3 regions of the Psychrobacillus sp. FSL K6-1415 genome follow, and region 3 is predicted to be linked to each of the others. Evidence: riboswitches for the same ligand, from Rfam matches in the RefSeq annotation. Region 3 holds a riboswitch; each other region holds the start of a gene.
The links. Region 3 has a riboswitch for thiamine pyrophosphate ahead of MKY60_RS01425 (Ykof family thiamine-binding protein). Riboswitches for the same ligand answer to the same signal wherever they lie in the genome.
Positions count from the first base shown of each region.

Region 1: another riboswitch for thiamine pyrophosphate. It lies ahead of thiT (energy-coupled thiamine transporter ThiT); the one in region 3 lies ahead of MKY60_RS01425 (Ykof family thiamine-binding protein).
Region 2: another riboswitch for thiamine pyrophosphate. It lies ahead of tenA (thiaminase II); the one in region 3 lies ahead of MKY60_RS01425 (Ykof family thiamine-binding protein).

Region 1 is NZ_JBBOOQ010000001.1:3,296,736-3,303,572, reverse strand. Features, by position in the region: gene MKY60_RS16025 (SGNH/GDSL hydrolase family protein) at 1-92, shown strand, start outside; gene MKY60_RS16015 (DUF4870 domain-containing protein) at 370-711, opposite strand; gene MKY60_RS16010 (M20 family metallopeptidase) at 754-1,818, opposite strand; TPP riboswitch at 1,925-2,016, shown strand; gene thiT (energy-coupled thiamine transporter ThiT) at 2,081-2,662, shown strand; gene map (type I methionyl aminopeptidase) at 2,710-3,459, shown strand; gene MKY60_RS15995 (tryptophan-rich sensory protein) at 3,655-4,383, opposite strand; gene MKY60_RS15990 (M3 family oligoendopeptidase) at 4,541-6,343, shown strand; gene MKY60_RS15985 (GNAT family N-acetyltransferase) at 6,350-6,837, shown strand, end outside.
Region 2 is NZ_JBBOOQ010000001.1:4,192,670-4,199,506, forward strand. Features, by position in the region: gene thiD (bifunctional hydroxymethylpyrimidine kinase/phosphomethylpyrimidine kinase) at 1-549, opposite strand, end outside; gene thiM (hydroxyethylthiazole kinase) at 573-1,331, opposite strand; gene tenA (thiaminase II) at 1,334-2,017, opposite strand; TPP riboswitch at 2,105-2,207, opposite strand; gene MKY60_RS20715 (DUF1540 domain-containing protein) at 2,434-2,655, opposite strand; gene MKY60_RS20720 (isocitrate lyase/PEP mutase family protein) at 2,816-3,586, opposite strand; gene MKY60_RS20725 (malate:quinone oxidoreductase) at 4,039-5,565, opposite strand; gene MKY60_RS20730 (MarR family winged helix-turn-helix transcriptional regulator) at 5,826-6,239, opposite strand; gene MKY60_RS20735 (SDR family NAD(P)-dependent oxidoreductase) at 6,309-6,837, opposite strand, start outside.
Region 3 is NZ_JBBOOQ010000001.1:281,851-288,687, forward strand. Features, by position in the region: gene MKY60_RS01415 (ABC transporter ATP-binding protein) at 1-865, opposite strand, end outside; gene MKY60_RS01420 (ECF transporter S component) at 858-1,439, opposite strand; gene MKY60_RS01425 (Ykof family thiamine-binding protein) at 1,441-2,022, opposite strand; TPP riboswitch at 2,102-2,209, opposite strand; gene MKY60_RS01430 (2-hydroxyacid dehydrogenase) at 2,519-3,478, shown strand; gene MKY60_RS01435 (ABC transporter substrate-binding protein) at 3,928-4,923, shown strand; gene MKY60_RS01440 (ABC transporter permease) at 5,000-5,860, shown strand; gene MKY60_RS01445 (quaternary amine ABC transporter ATP-binding protein) at 5,857-6,837, shown strand, end outside.

The sequences.
Region 1 (6,837 bases), 3.0 Mb from region 3:
ATGCATCTAGAGAACAAGAGAAATCTCCTGTTTCAAGATCAGTAGAAATGGACCAATACTATTCTTTATCAGAAATGAAGCCATTAATTTAGCATTTTGAATGACTTATGGTATTTGGACCTTACCCAATGTTTTGAATAAGTTGATGAATGTTGTGCAAACCTAAAAAAGCTGTCCTCCAAATCAAAAGAGGACAGCTTTTTAACGTACATTTTTTTTAGATTTTATGACTTTACGTATAATAGGATAAACAATTGGTGCCAATTTAATTGCTGTTTTGACTAGGTTTTTTACTTTCATCGGTATCGCTCCTTGGCTTTCGATATTAATAGTTATGTACCCTCAAACTCCAATACATAAACTCTCTCTTTATCGTAAAACTTTAATGCCCTGGACTATATTCCAAATCATTACTATTACATATACGAGCATGTAAATCGCGATAAGTATTAAAGGTCCGGCAGCCATCCATAGGGAAGGCTGTTCATTAAATCCCGATGCAATGGGGGTGAAGCTTGTAAAAACACTAATGAATAAAATTATTAACAATATTACAGGTATAATGTGGGAAATTAATGATTTTTTCGCATGATATTTTACATTAGAATCTTGTGATATAAAATAAACGATAATAGGCAATAAAAAAGGAGCAAACAATACACTAAAATAAGAAAGTGCTGATAAAATTTTAGGGTTATCCAGTCTATTCAACCTCCTTTCCTCAATTTTTAACAAAATACTCAGCTATATGTTTCATTTCTTAAATAAGGAAACTAAAATATTCTTGTAATTTTCCAGAGAGGAAATAGATACATATTCTTTTACACCATGCCAATCCCCTCCACTTGGTCCAAACTCAATTGCACCTGCTCCAGCTTCCGCGTAGAAGCGAGCATCGGCAGCTCCATGCTGCCCAAATAATACAGCAGGTTTTCCGATGAACTGTGAAGTAACATGTGCAATACGTTCGATAAAAGGATTAATGGCTTCCGTTGTTACTGCAGGTGCAGTCGCTTGAATCTTAAATTCACTTTTAGGGAATTTCTCTGCCAACTTTTTAATCTCTGAAGTAATACTCTGCATATTCTGGCCAGGAACAAAGCGAAGATCATAGCTTATTATACATTCATCGGGAACAACGTTATAGCGATCACCTGCTTGTATTTTCGCCAAGTTTAAGGAAGGATAATCATAGAACTCATTGCTTGCAGTTAAAAAAGAGAGAGTGCGTAGCTGTTGGTCAAACAGAAAAGCTTGCTCAATTGCATTTTTTCCTTCCCATGGACGGCTACCATGACTAGGTTTACCTTTCAGTATTACATCAAACTGAATAATTCCTTTTGCCTGTAAACCAATTTGGAGGTGGGTAGGCTCGCCGCATATAACAAAGTCACCAGTATATCCTTGATCAACTAAAAACTTGGTAGTTTTACCGTCGGTTTCCTCATCCGTTACAATATGAAGCTGAATTTTTTTAGTAAGACTTTTAGATTCTTTAGAAAGCTCGTAAAAAGCTTGCATCATCGCAGCAACTCCTGCTTTCATATCAGCAGTTCCTCGACCATATAAAAGATCACCTTCTATAAATGGCTCGAATTGCTCTGGGTTACCTGGAACAACATCTACATGCCCATTCCAAATCATACATTCATCACCAATTCCTATTTCTGCTACTAGCATCAACTTTCCCTCATGCTGTAAGACAGTTGTATGAATCCCACGTTCTTCTAGCCAACTTTCACAGAATAATAAAGCATTATTTGCACTTTCGATTGTGTCACTTTTGATACGTACCAGATCTTTTAGTAATGTAAGCATGTGAACATCCCCTTTTTCATATATTTATTTCATTAGTATAACAAATGAAACAAATAAGGTTGCATTAGGCATTTTATTCAGATACAATGAATTCGAACTAAATAATTCAAACCACAAGGGGCGCCACAATAGTGGCTGAGATAGTACCCTTTGAACCTGTAAGTTAGTGCTTGCGTAGGGATGTGGATGGAAACTGACAATCGCGCGATGTCTGGGTCTATCCCGGGGGTCGTTTTTTTGTGGTCAAAAAAAGGGGATTGTCATGAAAAATCAACGTGTATTAATATTAATGGAAATCGCTATTTTTGCGGCGTTAGGATATGTTTTAGATATGATTGGCTTTGGAATGCCACAGGGCGGCTCCGTAACATTCGTTCTTGTACCTGTTATTTTAATGGCCTTTCGTCGTGGTATAGTTGCAGGTCTTGCTACTGGATTTTTAATAGGTGTGCTACAAGTGGTAACAGGGCGATTTTATGCAGCGCCATTATCATTTGAAATAGTTATTGCACAGGTTGCAATTGATTATTTCATCGCCTTTATGGTTGCAGGGTTCGCTGGGTTTTTAAGACCTGCATTTTTACAGGCATTTGAACAAAAAGATAAAGTGAAAATGATTACAGCGGTTGTCTTAGGAGCATTAATAGCTGCTTTTCTTCGTTATTTAGCACATGTGACTTCAGGTATTCTATTCTTTGGTGAATTTGCTGGCGATCAAAACGTCATTTTGTATTCATTAATCTATAATTCTACTTATATGATTCCTGTATTTTTAATTGCTGCTTTCATTTGTTCCATTTTATTTGTTAAAGCTCCGCGCCTTGCACTGCCGAATTCTCACTAAATATGATATGATTAGAGTACATTTAGTGAAGAAGGGATCTTGTTAAGATGATTGTACAAACTGACGAAGAGTTAGTGGCATTAAAAAAAATAGGGCGTATTGTTGCAGAAGTAAGAGATGTGATGAGGGCTGCAACTAAACCTGGTATTACAACGAAAGAACTGGATGAGATTGGCGGAAAGTTATTTACAGAGCATGGTGCGATTTCTGGACCAATGGGTGAATATGATTTTCCAGGATATACTTGTATCTCCGTCAACGAAGAAGTTGCTCATGGTATCCCGGGTTCTCGCGTAATTCAAGAAGGCGATATTGTGAATATTGATGTGTCTGGATCTTGTGATGGATATTTTGCAGATACAGGTATTTCTTTTGTTGTTGGTGAGGGATATGAAGAAAAAGAAAAATTATGTGCAGTGGCAGAGAGTGCATTTGAACGGGCTATGTTGAAGGTGAAAGCAGGCTCTCGTTTAAACCAAATCGGAAAAGCGGTTGCTAGAGAAGCTAAAGATAATGGCTTGCATGTTATTATGAACCTAACTGGGCATGGTATTGGAAAATCGTTACATGAAGCTCCACAACATGTCTTGAATTATTATGATGCATGGGATCCTACGATATTAAAAGAAGGAATGGTTTTAGCAGTAGAGCCGTTTATTTCTGCAAAGGCAGAGCATATTGTAGAATCTGGTGATGGTTGGACATTTGTAACTCCCGATAAATCGTTAGTAGCACAGATTGAGCATACAATTGTTGTAACAAAAGGTGCTCCTATATTATTAACTAAATTAGACTAAAACAAAAAGCCTTCGAAATTTACTTTTTCGAAGGCTTTTTTTAAATTAAGAATATGGATTAACATACTGCGGATTTCCGTGGGTGTTGAAGTTTTAGGAGAGTGGCGGACAGGCAATACGTCATAATATTAACAAAAAAAGGGATGCTTAGTTGTGAGGTCTGTCACAACCAAGCATCCCTAAAAAGTTTTAACTTTAAAGGGGTCTTGTGCTTTTCTTAAAGAATATAATCCCCACGATTAGGACGCAGCTTAGAAAAATGGATGCTGCGGTTAGGAGTAGTTCGCTAAAGTTGTGGTGAATTGCTACTCCAATGAAAGTCCAGATAAAAACAATTGGCATAAGACGGTCTAAATAATGATAACGAAAATGAAGAGCTATAGCTGTCGCAATGGTTAAGAAAATAACTCCCCAAAGTGATTTTGTCATACCAAATCCATCAAATTCATAAAACGTTAGGAGATAAGATAGGTTTGTGAAGAAACTGATAAATGTCCAACCTAAAAGGAAGGAAATTGGCAATCGATTTTTTCGGCTTAAATCATCTAAAGGATAGGTTAGATACAATTTAAACAAGCAGCTTAGTAAGACTGTGAGAAAACCAAAAGCGTATCCAAACAGTTCGTAATGCCAGCTTAATATACACAAAATATATAACACAGAGGCTATTCCGTATAATAGAATACGCTTCGTAGGAATAGGACGAGAAGATTTATAATCCTTCATATTGTTCCAAATCCACCAAGCTAATAATATAAAAATAACAATCCATATGTAAAACACATAATTTGCTGGAGTAAAAAATACGGGAAGTCTGTTGAATATCTCGCCACTAGTTTGACCATTTATGGGTAGTAAAATAGATAATAGTTTAACAATTACAGTAGATATAAAAAATAACATTAAAAGGATTATTTTAAACATTCAGCTGCCTCCTTCTATTTAATAAGTATACCTTTGATATATAGCAACAACAAATTAGAATTATGAATGTTATGTGACGAAAATCAAACAATCTGTATTAGAAAAACATGATATACTAGAATTCTAAAATAATTGTCAATATAGGAGGAATATTTAGATGATTGAACAAACTTATCCGGTTGTCTGGGATCTCGATCGCTTTTTTGAAGGGGGAAGTAACTCACCATCTCTAAGAAGCCATTTGGATAAAGTAAAAGAAAAGCTAAGCAGCTTTGAAACTAAACTAAAAGACTTTGATTCACCAACATCTATTGCCGATGTCTCAAATATCGAGAAAATGGTTAATGAGCTAAAAGATATAGCAACTAATTTATCAGAAGGTGGAGCAGTAATTGGGTGTTTTTTAGCACAGGATACAACGGATAAGCAGGCGGCATTGTTACAGGGCGAGGTAGGGTCGCTATACGCTAAGTTCTCTTCTCAAATGCTAACCATTCAACAAGTGCTAAGTAAAACGAAGGAAACTGTGTGGGAGGAACTGCTTCAAACGACAGAACTTTCTCCTTTTGCATTTGTGTTAAATGAATGGAGAGATGAAGCAAAGCGAATGCTCTCTGAAAAAGAGGAAGACATGATTACGACACTAGGAGTGGATGGCTATCATTCATGGGGTCAACTTTATGATTTACTAGTCGGTGATATTCGCATTAAACTTACTATAGATGGTGTACAAAAAGAAATGTCGGTTGGTCAAGCAAATAATCTTAGTTCCCACGAGGATGCAATGATTCGTAAAGAGTCATTTGAAGCGTTAGAAGCTGCTTGGACAGATAAAGAGGAGTTCTTTGCGAAAACACTAAATCATATTGCAGGCTTCCGTCTTGCAATTTACGAAAAAAGAGGATGGGATTCAGTTTTAGAGGAGCCTCTTCATATTAATCGCATGAAAGAAGAAACACTAAATGCAATGTGGGGTGCTATCTCGAAAAATAAAGCTCCATTCGTAGAATACTTAAATAAAAAATCGGCAATGCTAGGCGAAAAACAAATGCATTGGTATGACTTAGATGCACCAGTTAGTACTTCTACAGAGAAAATGGATTATCAACAAGGTGCGGAGTTTATATTAAAGCATTTTAAAGAATTTGGACCGAAATTAGAATCATTTTCAAGAAATGCATTTGAAAAGGGTTGGATAGAGGCAGAGGACCGTCCAAACAAACGTCCGGGAGGATTTTGTACAGGAATGCCTGTATCAGAGGAATCACGTATTTTCATGACGTATAGTGGATCAATGTCCAATGTCTCTACATTAGCTCATGAATTAGGTCACGCCTTCCATTCATACGCTTTAAGACCAGTACACTGGATGAATCGTCAATATGCAATGGGTGTTGCTGAAACTGCCTCTACATTTGCCGAAATGATTGTAGCGGATGCTGCAGTAAAAGAAGCAAAAACAGATGATGAAAAAATTGCTTTACTGGAAGATAAAATTCAACGTAGTGTAGCATTTTTTATGAATATCCATGCTAGGTTCTTATTTGAAACTAGATTTTATGAGGAACGTAAAAATGGAATTGTTTCTGCTGCACGCCTAAATGAATTAATGGAGTTAGCCCAACAAGAAGCATATGGTGATGCATTAGATACAACACATCCGCACTTTTGGGCATCAAAGTTGCATTTTTATATTACGGAAGTACCGTTCTACAACTTCCCTTACACATTTGGTTACCTATTCTCTTTAAGTATTTATGCAAAAGCTATAAGCGAAGGCGCAAACTTTGAGGAAAAATATATTGCTTTATTGCAGGACACAGCTGTAATGTCAGTAGAAGATTTAGCGATGAAACATTTAAATGAAGACATTACACAGGAAGCATTTTGGCTAAAAGGTATTGATCTGTGTATTCAAGATGTGAGTGAGTTTATCCAATTAACTAACGCAAAAGGGTGAAGGTGTTTGATTTATCTAGAAGGAGATACATGCTATTTACGAACATTAAATACGAAAGATGCACCAGCCTTAGCGGATCTTACTTATCGTAATAAGATGTATTGGTCCGTTTATGAACCTCTGCATCGGGATGATTATTACACAACTTCTGTTCAACGGGAGAAGATTCGTGAATCTCTCACGTTATCGAAGGAAAAAAGAGAATATAGCTTCGGTATTTTCGAACATCAAACAGAAAGAATGATTGGTAGTGTATCACTATACAGTATTAAGAGAATGCCATTTTCAAGTGGGCTTATTGGATATTCCATGGATGAGCTTTATATTGGAAAAGGGATTGCTTCTGAAGCAGTTCACCTAGTAAAAATATTTGGATTTGAGCACGTCCAATTAAATCGTATCGAAGCATATGTATCTCCGCATAATAACGGCTCTATTAAAGTTTTAGAAAAAAATGGTTTCATGCAAGAGGGACTTCTACGAAAACTGCTTTA
Region 2 (6,837 bases), 3.9 Mb from region 3:
TATGTCTGTACCATGTCCACCTTTTATCACCACTGCCTCGGCTCCTGTCGCTAAGATCCACTTTGCCGCTCTTAACCTGGAAACAGAATCATGGATTTCCAAGCCACTTAAGACTTCAGCTTCTGGAATATTTGGCGTTACAACTGTGGCTAGCCGCAGCAAACAATTCATCAACGCATCTACCGCTTCCTGCTGTAAAAGAGAAGCTCCCCCTTTTGCAATCATGACCGGATCGACGATGACGTTCTGCCATCCGTACTTCTTTATTCCCCGGGCTGCTTCTTCAATAATGTCCGCATTGAATAGCATTCCTGTTTTTAATGCGGAAATCTGAAAATCTGTGCCTATAGCCTTCAGCTGATTTTCTACTGCGGTTCTATCCATCGGATAAATACCAGTGAGGCCAAGTGTATTCTGAGCTGTCACTGCTGTAATAACTGAAGTTGAATAAACCCCAAGCTCCTGGAATGTTTTGATATCTGCTTGAATTCCTGCTCCGCCTCCAGAATCAGATCCTGCAATAGTCAAAACTTGTTTGATATTTCCCATATCGCAACCTCCCCTAAACGGATTCAATTATCATAATTTCCTTGTGGCTTTGATGCCAATCCATCCAGAAAAGCAATCTGGAAGCTGCCCGGCGCTTGTGAATGTGGAGCTACTTTTTCTCCGCACATTGCATAAAAACGTAGTGCCTCTACAGTAGCAACCATAGGTTGACTTGGCGATGTTGCCAAAAACGCTGCCACCACGCCACTTAAAAGACATCCCATTCCAGTCACAAACGACATAAGTGGTGTACCATAAGGAATCTCCTCCACGTCTTCACCGTCAGTTACAACATCAATTTCACCAGTTACCGCAACGATCAACTTATATTTCCGTGCCATCTGCTTTGCAAGTTCGACGACATCTACATTTCCCTCTCCAGCATCAACGCCTTTTGCCTGCCATTCAACACCGGCAATTGCTGCCAGTTCCCCGGCATTGCAACGAAGGACGGTAATGTTAACATCTTCTATCAACTGACGGATAGCCGATAATCGGAAGGCGGTTGCACCTGCTCCCACAGGATCCAAAACGATTGGAATGCCCTTACTGTTTGCAGTTTTCCCTGCTAAGAGCATACTGCTTAAAGTAAGTTTATTTAAAGTCCCTATATTAAGCGACAAGGCATCAGCTAACATGGCAAGTTCCTCTACCTCTTCGTATGCTTCTCCCATAATTGGAGAAGCTCCGAGTGCTAATAGCCCGTTTGCTTGGAAATTTGAAACGACGTGATTAGTAATACAATGGACTATAGGCCGTTTTGTACGTAATGATGCAAGCATAGTTACACCTCCGCCTTACTCGAGACATTTACTGACCAAGTTTCCATCGTCCATGCTTGTTCCCAGAAATTCCATTCATAATAGCTGCTCCTGCGAAATCGATCTTTCAATTCCTGTCGCCGTTTTTCAGGTAAATTCACTGCGAGGTGATCCATTCGGGTAATCTGTTCATTAACAAGCTCCTTGAACCATTCAGATCCATATGTTGCAATCCATTTTTGATAAATGGGATGTTTTGGAGTTGCTTCTTTCAATCGTTCACCTATTTCATAATAAAGCCAGTAGCATGGGAGAATTGTAGCTAACACATCTGCAAGATCTCCTTCTGCTGATCGGTACATATGAGAAACATATGAATATGCAGTTGGAGACGGCTCAAACGTAGCCCAGTCCGTTTCCTTTACATTAAGCAATTCCATAAACGATTCATGCAAAGCCATTTCTGCGGCGCAGGTTTGTTCGGAATGGTATGCAAATCTTTTCGTTGTCTCCAAATCCGTAGCTTTTACCGCCCCGATTGCCTGAACTTTTGCAAAATGTGTTAAATAATAGGCGTCTTGCATGACGTAATACTTGAACACATCAAGTGGCAATGTTCCTTTCTCTATCCCTTTCACAAACGGATGGTGGAAACTCGCTTCCCATAAATCATTGCACTCATTCCTTACTTCTTTGCAAAATGTCATTTTTCTCCATCTCCTTTTTGGCAAATAAAAACACCGCTTTCCGGAAAAGGAAAGCGGCGATTAGTAAGCAGAAGAAAATAAAAATAAGCATACGTTCGCCCACTTCCCTCCGCTGGTATGATCCAGATCAGGTTCAAAGGGTCCAAGCTCTGCTTGTCTCAGCCGTTAAACGGCTCCCCTAGTGGATAGCGATATTCTTTTGTCAAAATCACTATAGCATAAAAGAAAAAATTATTCAAAAATTCCAGAAAATTTTTACGAGTTTACCAAATTTGTAGAGTACACCTTTTCCGATAATCTAAAAAGGGGCTAAAGAAATTTCTCTTTAGTCCCTCACCCTCAATGTGTAGACCAGCATTGCCTATCTCTAACCTAATTGGTTCGCACCCATTTTAGTATTATTAAATTATATAACACTACTTTCGGCCTTCTTCAGGTTTGAATGTTTTACAGCACGTATCTGCAGAATGACCTGCTTCCTCAGAAATAGTGCGGTAATCAAATTCAGAAGCAAACTCTGTATTATTGTGTTTTGCATGGTAATCCATATCTATTTCGATTTTTTCTGCTCCACAAACATTTCCTTTTGCATGGAAAATACAATTTGATACAGTACATTTCACTTCTACATTTGGCATAACTGTCCTCCTCATTGAGATTTATTGAGAAGTATAAAAATGAACTCCTCATAGATTATCTTGTCCAATTCAACGTTATTAATTTATATAAGATGTTTTCTTTCTGCAAATTTTGGTTCCTCACTCTTAACTTTTATCAACTTTTACCCCATTACGCAGTTTAGTCAATATATAAATGCGCAGTATCTTTACATTCTATTAATTGTTCTGTATTCTTTTCTAAAAAAGTAATATATTTATCGGATAATGCATTTCCAAAGCTAAATCGTTTAACTCCTAACTCTTTAAGCTTGTTACAATTCGTTAGTCCCGGTAAAGATAATACATTAAGTGGAGCTTTTATTTTCAATGCAACTTCTCTTATATCTTCTTCTAATTTCATTCCGGGAACAAAAATTCCACTAGCTCCACTTTCTACATAGGATTTTGCTCGATCAATTGTTTCCAACAGAGGATTTTCCCTCTGAAAATAAGTGTCAGTTCTAGCATTGATATAAAAGTTTTTAAAACCATTTGTATCTAAAGCGATTCTTATTTTTTCTAATAGGTTGCAGTGTTTAGATATTCCTCTTAACCCTTTCTGCTTTTTTAGTGAATCCTCAATATTGATACCTACAACTCCAATATCTGCGGTTTTCAAAACGTTATTAATAACAATCTCCACGTTTTCACTATAGCCTGCCTCAATATCCGCGGAAACGGGTATATTCACATTCTCAGCAATAGTTTTTATGATTGATAAATGTCTATCAAAATCAATTAATTCACCATCAATATAACCAAGGGAATTAGCAATCCCCCAACTCGTCGTTCCTATAGCTTTGAACCCTACTTTCTCGAGTGTTAAGGCCGATAATAAGTCCCAAGCATTTCCTAAGAATAGTAATTCTTCGGATGTATGAAGGTCATTAAATTCTTGTATTTTAGTCACATTTGCTCCTCCTAACTATTGTTGTACCTTATATTAACAAGTTATTTACAACCACTTCGACCTCATTCTTGCCCTTATGGTCCTAGCGATCAAAAAAGAGAAGCTTTTACAAGAAAGCGTTTTGTTAGGGAAATGACTAAGTTCGTAAAATCATGGACCTTTCTGAACTACTGACTATAACTAAATTCTGTGGACCTTCGACCATGTTCTAAGATAGAAAGAAAATGAGTAAAAGGCATACAATTTCTATATAAATAAAAAAAGACCCTTTAATCTATCTATGGACAGATTAAAGGGTCTATGTTGTATTTCTAATACTATTCATTATTACTCAATTCTTTAATTCTCTATTTTTAATTTAGCCTGTTAAATCTCTTCATTATAGAAACATTGTCATTAGTTAAAAATGTTACTAAAATTCCTAAATAAGCATTGATGCTACATCTAAAGAATTAACTATAGACCTGCTCTTTTTTGCTTAGACCAAGGGCTTCTGCGGTTGAAGTATGAATTTCGTCCAAAAGCTCGGGGTTGTCCATTAATGACACTCCGTAAGATGGAATCATCTCTTTAATTTTTGGCTCCCATTCTTGCATATGTTGTGGGAAGCATCTACCAAGAATTTCAAGCATGGCATGAACAGCTGTAGAAGCACCTGGAGAGGCACCTAGTAATGCTGCGATTGAACCGTCAGCGGCAGTAACAATCTCTGTACCAAATTGAAGAGTTCCTTTACCACCGGCTTCTGTATCTTTGATGACTTGTACACGTTGGCCTGCTACTACTGTATCCCAATCCTCCAGTTTAGCATTCGGTATAAACTCTCGAAGCTCTTCAATACGCTTTTCTTTCGATAACATAACTTGCTGGATTAAGTATTTTGTCAATGACATCTCTTTGGCACCTGCCGCCAACATAGTTACAACATTGTCCGGTTTTACGGAAGTTACCAAATCAAACATGGAACCCGTTTTTAAAAATTTTGGCGAGAAACCAGCAAATGGTCCGAATAGCAACGACTTTTTATTGTCGATAAATCGAGTATCTAAGTGTGGTACAGACATTGGTGGAGCACCAACCTTAGCTTTGCCGTATACTTTAGCATGATGCTGCTCTACCACTTCCGGTTTGTTACACACTAAAAATAGTCCGCTTACCGGGAATCCTCCAATATGTTTTCCTTCAGGAATACCGGATTTTTGTAGTAGATGAAGACTACCACCACCACCACCGACGAAGACGAAGTCCGCAGTGTGGTTTTCGATTTTGCCTTCTGCGTTATTTTTCACTTTTATTTCCCACTTGTTATCACTCGTACGTTTAACATTATCTACACTACTATTAAATTTAATCTCAACGTCTTTAGTCATTAAGTGGTCAAGTAACATACGAGTTAAAGCACCAAAATTAACATCCGTTCCAGAGTCTATTTTTGTTGCTGCAATAGCCTCATTAACTGGACGATTTTCCATAATAAGTGGTATCCATTCCATAAGTTTTGCTGGATCATCTGAAAATTCCATCCCTTGGAACAGGGGATTTTGTGACATTGCTTCGAAACGTTTCTTTAAAAACGCTACATTTTCTTCTCCCTGTACCATACTCATATGAGGCAATGGCATAATAAAGTCTTTTGGATTATCTATTAGCTTACTATTAACAAGATAAGACCAAAACTGCATAGATAGCTGGAATTGTTCATTTATATTGATAGCTTTGTTAATATCTACAGAGCCGTCTGGTTTTTCAGAAGTGTAGTTAAGCTCGCACAGTGCAGCATGACCTGTACCTGCGTTATTCCATTCGTTAGAGCTTTCCTCACCTGCTTTATCGAGCTTTTCAAATACTTTAATATTCCATTCCGGTTTTAATTCTTTCAGCATTGTCCCCAAAGTAGCACTCATAATTCCGGCACCTATTAAGATTACTTCTGTTTTAGTTTCTTTGTTGATCATATTAACCTTCCTTACTCCGTATATTTGTATAGAGGATGTATACTACTTAGGCATAACAATATGTCAAGTTGAATTACAGGAATACATCTTTTTGTCTACTATAACCATATCATATATTAGAATTATTTATTGATAAATTATCTTCTATTATAAGCTATTTGAAAGCGATTTAAAAGCTAGTAAATAGTGAGAAGTTCATCTGGTAAGACCTAGAACACCAGGAATTCCCAAAGTATAGATGAGGATTCCAAATGATAAATAATTATTAAAACTCAATAAATTCATTAACTATTTAACTTCCTATAAATCCCCACTAATTGTTCCCTTTCCTCCTCTGTTAGCTTTTCAAATAGCTTCCTACGCAGTAATTGGCCCTCTTGGTTGGCTCTATAAACCATATCAATACCCATATCGGTAATTTGTATATAGATAATTCTACGGTCAAACTCATCCGTTAATCTAACTGCTAATTTTTTCTGTACAAGTTTTTCCGATAAGTGCGTTAGGGTGGCAGGAGTCAGTCCTAGAGACTTCGCAATATCTGATGGTCGACTTTTTCCTTTTGCCTGTAAATGACCAAGAACAAGAATATGAGATACACCTAGCTCTTCATTGAACGTCTTATTCCACTGAATGATTAAGTTATTTGTAAAGTTATCCATACTATGGATTAATTCAAAAATTGTTTGTTCTTTCATAAGAAATGTTCCTCACTTTCAATAAGTAAAAGCCCCTAATCAAAATTAGGGGCTACTTTAGCATACGCATTATTGAGCTGAGAATCCACCATCAATAACCAACTCTGCACCTGTAATGTAAGATGAATCATCAGAAGCTAAGAACAAAGCTGCTTTTGCAATATCTGTAGGTTGGCCTAATCGTTGCAAAGGAGTCATTTGAATTAAGCGACCAAGAAGTTCTTTTGATGAGTTTAAAGATTGAGTCATTGGTGTTTCTATAATCCCAGGGAATAGGGCATTGACGCGAACCCCTTTAGTACCAAAGGTTGTTGCTGCTGCTTTAGATATAGCACGTACAGCTCCTTTAGATGCGGAATAATGATTAAACCCTTGTCCAATTTGAGCTGTATAAGATGAAATATTAATAATTGAACCTTTCCCTTGTGCTGCCATATACGGAGCAATATGCTTCATGCCAGAAAATGGACCAAAGCCATTAATAGATAGCATCTTTTGCCAATCATCTAAATCGATTTCTTGGAATGGTTTTTCTGAAGAAATTCCGGCATTATTTACTAAAACATCAATTTTGCCAAAACGATCATTCACTTCTTTT
Region 3 (6,837 bases):
CTGTAGAAGGAATTAGCTGACATAATGCTTTCAACAAAGTAGATTTTCCGCTACCATTTGGTCCGGCAAGTACAGTTACTTCTCCATGATTTAATGTGAAAGTAGTTTCTTTCAAAAAAGGCATTGCCTGTACTTTACTAACGACTAGCGAATTATTTTCTTGTGTACTGCTTACTCGTTTTTCTAATTTAGAAGTTACTTTGCCATTATGCAAGGGAATATTTCTTTCGAAAAAGTCCCCCCATAAATCCAATCGATGCTCAATAGCTATAATTGTCATCGTTCTTTTTTGTTGTAAATTATCTAACCACTCCACATACTTTTTGGCTGTGAAAGGGTCTAAATGGGAGAGTGGTTCATCTAGTAACAGAATTTCTGGCTCCATTATAAGTGCACATGCAGTGGCAATACGTTGCTTTTGACCACCAGAAAGTTTTTGTATGATTGCATGGCGAAACTCAGTTAAATCGGTTAGAGTCAGTACGTCAGAAATTCTTTTCTCCATTTCATCGCGTTTAGTATGCAAATTTTCAAGTGTAAAAGCAAGTTCTTCTTCAACTGTTTGCATGCAAAATTGTGCATCAGGGTCTTGAAAGACTGTCGCTATGCGATGGTTTATTTCCCCGGGAATAAAGGAAAGGCTATCTTTCCCAAAAAGTTTTATTGAACCAGACAAAATACCATCGCAATTATCCGGATACAATCGATTGCATAAATACAGTAAAGTCGTTTTCCCACATCCACTTGGACCAGTGATGACTATACGTTCCCCTCGCAAAACAGTAAACGAAAGACCCTCCAGTATCCATTTTTCCTCGTCAGGATAACGAAAACTTACTTTTTCAAATTCGATAACTTCATGCACGAACTTCACCTTTTTTCGATCGAGAAATGGCATATCCACGAAGAGAACCAGTTGCTAGTAGACCATCTGCTACTGCTTTTCCACCGACACCGGCAAGCAAAGCACCACTTACTATACGAATTCCAAGCATTAATGCAACATAACCCGTGCTGAACACTGTAAATCCACCTAGAAAGTATCCATAAGCAAAACTAAAGATTGACGATCCAACACCAGCAAGCATTAGAACCCATAAATCAAAGCGTTTATATCGTGTAGCAGCGAAAACTGCTTCAGCACCTAGGCCTTGGATAACTCCTGAAAGTATTAAGCGGGGTCCTACAGCATTACCTAATAATACTTCAATCGCAGCAGCAATCGTCTCGGAAACGACTGCTGCACCAGGTTTGCGGATAATATACATACAAATAATTGATACTATAAACCAAATTCCGAAAATCCATTCATACGCAATTGGACCGATGAACCCAGCCCAAATATTGCCGACATGCAAGAACAATAGATAAACAATACCAAAGACAACCGCGAACAAGGACATTAGTACAATCTCTTTTAACTTCCATGATTTCAGCATATCAGCGACCTCCGTGAGAAGGGCTATTAAGACTCATAGAAACTGTCATGACCAAATGCTTATGTTTTTCTGAGCGTGCATTCGTGAATGCTTCTTCATAAAATGCAAACACATCGTGTATATCACCATGAATACCACTTGCATAGTGCATCGATTCATTGAATACACCTTGTTCTTTAGCACGATCTACTTCACGATAAATAACGTCCATGTAATTGGGATTATTCATCGGATATAGCGCAAATTGAGAGGAAACATATTGTTTTGTAATATCTGTGTTGGCGATTATATCACCCTTATCTAGATAGGCATCTCCAGAAGAGTCACCTGGGCAACCAGCAGAGAAAGTGCCAGATAAAGCAACATGTACACCTGTTTTAGCTGCATGTAAAGTTAGAGCTTTTGCTACATTAAACACGTGCACTTGTTTCCCGCGAATGACTGTCGACACATCATCCGTATGCATCCACACATTCGACGTATCCGTCTCCTTCAAAGCTTCTTTAATTACCTTAATAAAATCATTGTTCATCGGATGTAACGAAAAACGAAATCCGATGATTGGGCTTAATCCACATTCCATTTGTAAAACCTCCTAAATTTTTTCATAAAAAAAGGCCACATCCGTGAAGATGCAGTCACTAATCCAATACAAAAATATTAGGAAAGTCACCGCACTTCCTCACGCAGGTATTATCCTGATCGAGTAATAAGGGATCGGAGCTAAAAAGCTCTCATCACAGCCAAAGTGGGCACCCCTAGTGCAGAAAACGGTATGTAGTTTTTTAAAAGACTAGAAAATATGTGCTGTTACGCATATCTATCTAGTTCAGCACCTAAATCGCTTGAGACACTTCAGAATTTCACCAAGCCATAAGGACGTCTTTACGTGAATTTCTATCCAGAGCCTGCTTCTGCGCAAAGCTTATCGCAAAAGAACATTGTTGAAGCTAACATAGGTGCTCGCACTTTTCTTATGTGCCCAAAGTATAACGTAGCTATTAAAAGATGTAAATATGTTTGCAAAATTTCGTACTTTCGTCCATGATTTGGTTAATACAACAAAGGGGGAAGAAGTTATGGACAATATATACATTACACGTAAACTACCTGAAGAAATCGTCGAGCCTTTAAGGGCGAAATTTGATGTACATATGTGGCATAGCGAAAGTATTGCGATGACATATGAAGAAATAAAAATAAATGCTAAAGGTGCACATGCTTTATGGACGATGCTATCTGATAATATCGATCGTGCACTAATTGAAAGTCTGTCAAATTTAAAAGTAATCAGTAATTTTGCTGTTGGCTATAACAATATAGATGTGGAAGCTGCAAAAGAACACGGTATTATCGTAACTAATACGCCGGGTGTATTAACAGAGACAACAGCAGACTTAACATTTGCTTTATTGTTAGCGACGGCTCGAAGAATAACAGAAGTAGAACAAGAAATTCGTTCAGGTAATTGGACGTCCTGGTCGCCAATGCAATATACAGGCATGGATATTTTCGGTGCAACGCTTGGTATTGTTGGGATGGGTCGCATAGGAGAAGCAGTTGCAAGGCGTGCAAAAGGCTTTGACATGAATGTGTTATATCATAATCGTTCTAGAAAACTAGAAGCGGAAGAAACGTATGGTTTTACTTATGCTGAATTAGACGACTTACTAAAGCAATCTGATTTTGTTATATTGCTAACTCCACTAACTCCAGAAACAAAAGGACTTATAAGTGAACGTGAACTCAATCTGATGAAGAATACTGCAACAATTATTAATGTCGCACGAGGTGGCATTGTAGATGAACAAGCTCTATTTAACGCATTAACTTCTAAAAAAATATGGGCTGCTGGGCTTGATGTATTTGAACAAGAACCTGTGCCGTTAGATCATCCTTTGTTGACATTACCTAACGTAACTGTATTGCCTCATATTGGCAGTGCTAGTATTCGAACTCGTCAAGCAATGATGGAATTGAACGCAAAAGATATAGAAGCAGTGTTAGAAAACAGAGAGCCTCAGAATAGAATTGTATAATACTTAAGCGGTGGTCCTATAATTTAGTGACCACTTTTTTTATTAATTTATCAAACCAATTATCTCTCATTTATAGAAATTACATTTAATATCCCTTCCTAAAAGTAGAAAATTCAATAAACCCCAGATTGATTCATAATACCTACAAAAAATATCTTAAATTACACAATAAATACCATAACTCTATAACTAATAGTCTGTAAATCCGATTCTTATTATTCGAAATTATTGAATAATATACCGTTTTTAACCATATCTTATTTGCTTCACTTCATAAACTCTAGTAACATGGGAACTCATAAAATAGACGTACCAGAATTTTGGAAATTTGGGAGCATAGTTCTATAATAATATTCAAAATTCAAATGATTAAACTTGAGAAAAAAGGGTATGTATTGGAGGGTAGGACTATGTGTCTATTTTAATAAATAGAGAAAAGGGGAAAAATAATGAGGAAAATTATGTTGTTTATTTCTTTGTGTGCATTTTTAGTACTTGGTGCATGTAGTAGTGAATCTAGCACAGACAGTATTGAAGTGATTAAATTTGCAGATGCCGGTTGGGATAGTATACGTGTTCACAATAGTATAGCCCAATTAATCGTCGAAGAAGGTTATGGCTATGAAACCGAGGTTACAAGTGGAACTACCGCAGCTACGTTGCAATCACTTGAACAAGGGGACATCAATGTTTATATGGAGATATGGACAGATAATACAAAGGAGATTTATGAAAAAGCAATTGATAGTGGAAACATTGTGAAGTTAGCAACTAATTTCAATGATAATACGCAAGGACTATATGTTCCAACTTACGTGATAAAAGGGGATAAAGAAAGAGGGATTGAAGCAGTTGCACCTGATTTGAAAACTGTCCAAGACCTAGAGAAATATCCAGATATTTTCCAAGACCCTGAAGACAACACCAAAGGTAGAATAATTGGTGCGCCTTCTAGCTGGGCTGTAAGTGAACACTTGGAGACGAAACTTGAAACATATGGCCTTGACGCGAACTACAATTACTTAGCACCTGGATCTGACTCTGCAATAGTAGCAGATTTAGCGGGAGCATATAAAAAGGGTGAACCATGGGTAGGGTATTACTGGTCGCCAACATGGGTAACAGCTAGTTATGACTTAACATTACTTGAGGATACTCCTTATGATGCAGCGACTTGGGAAGAATCTAAAGGAACTGAATTTCCTCCGAATGATGTTGTAATCGCAGTACACAAAGATTTTCCAACGCAAGCAAAAGACGTAACTGATTTCTTAAGCAAATATGAAACTAGTAATGCTCTAACAGAAGAAGCATTAAAATATATGAATGAAAACGAAGTAGAAGCAGATGAAGCCGCACAGTGGTGGATGAATGAGCATGAAGATATTTGGACTACTTGGGTGTCTGAAGAAGTTGCAGAAAAAGTGAAAGCAGCTTTGAAGTAATGGTTCATGATCATAGTAATTTAACCATAAAAAGTGAGGTGTATGCGACTGTTCTTTTTGATACAGTCCAAAATGTATGACAGAATTTCCTGAAGTAAGAATTCCAATTGGAGATGTAGTAGAAAATTTCATTGACTTTTTAGCGATGAATTTTGAAGCATTCTTTGATTTTGTCTTTGTTATATCTTCTTCCATGATTAAGGGGCTAGAAGCAGGTCTTCTAGCAATCCCATGGTGGATTTTTATCATAATTATCTTTCTTTTAGGGTGGTACTTTACAAATTTATATGGAGGACTTCTTTTTGGCCTCTTTATATTCCTAATAGGTACATTCGATTTGTGGCCCGAAACAATGACCACTATATCCATTGTATTAATCTCAGTTATACTTTCTCTTGTAATTGGGATTCCATTAGGAGTTGGGACTGCATTTAGTAAAACAATGTCGACAATAATGAGACCTGTTTTGGATGCAATGCAAACAATGCCTAGCTTTGTCTATTTAATACCAGTAATATTCTTTTTCCCTCTAGGAAATGTTCCAGCGGTTATTGCTACTATTATTTATGCACTTCCACCAGTTATTCGATTGACTGAGCTAGGAATTCGTAATGTAGATAAAGAAGTAGTAGAATCTGCACAATCCTTTGGTTCTTCTACGTCCCAAATGTTAATGAAAGTACAATTGCCCCAAGCTTTGCCTACTATTATGGCTGGTGTAAACCAAACGACAATGATGGCACTATCGATGGCAGTTGTCGGATCCATGGTTGGTGCCCAAGGTCTTGGTGAACGTGTACTATACGCCATAAATCGAATTGATATTTCGCTAGGGTTTGAAGCAGGGATTAGTATTGTATTCCTAGCAATTATTATTGACCGAATTACAGGAGGAATTGCAAACCGCCTTCAGAAACATAGGAGGGATGGAGCATGACAGTAAAACTTAAGGTTGAAAATGTATCTAAAATCTTTGGACCAAGAACTAAAAAAGTCATCACTATGATTGAAAAGGGTGTTCCAAAGGATGAAATTCTAGCAAAAACGGGGCACACTGTAGGTGTCTATAATGCCTCCATGGAAATTATGGAGGGTGAGACCTTTGTCATCATGGGACTTTCGGGAAGCGGAAAGTCAACGTTAATTCGTTGCCTAAATTTGTTGAACAAACCAACCTATGGAGCTATTTATGTCGATGGAGAAAATATAGTCGGATATAATAAAAACCAATTAAAATATTTTCGTCAGAAAAAAATTGCCATGGTATTTCAACACTTTGGATTATTTAGCCATAGAACTGTATTGGAAAATATTGAATATGGCTTGGAAATACGAGGAATGTCAAAAACAGAACGTCGAGAAATTGCCCAAAAGCATTTAGAGACGGTTGGCCTAAAAGGATATGAAAATCAGTATCCTGATGAATTATCTGGTGGAATGCGCCAGCGAGTAGGAATTGCCAGAGCACTCGCTAATGATCCGGATATTTTACTGATGGATGAGCCATTTAGTGCGTTGGATCCTTTAATTCGACGCGAAATGCAATTAGAGCTGCTTGATATTCAAAATAAATTACAAAAGACAATTATCTTCATTACACATGATGTAAATGAAGCATTTAAAATTGGTGACCGTGTAGCGGTGATGAAGGATGGAAAAGTAGAACAAATTGGCACACCGGAAGAAATTTTGGAAAAACCGGCTAGCAACTACATTTCGGAATTTATTCGGGATATTGATCGCTCTAAAATTCTTCAGGCAGAGCATATCATGTCCAAACCATATGGCTTAGTCTCCTTAAAGGATGGACTTAATGTAGCTATCCAAGTTATGCGAGAAAGTGGTATCTCAAGTGCTTTCGTTACAGATCGCAAACGCCAGCTGCAAGGAATTGTAACGGTTGACCAAGCAATT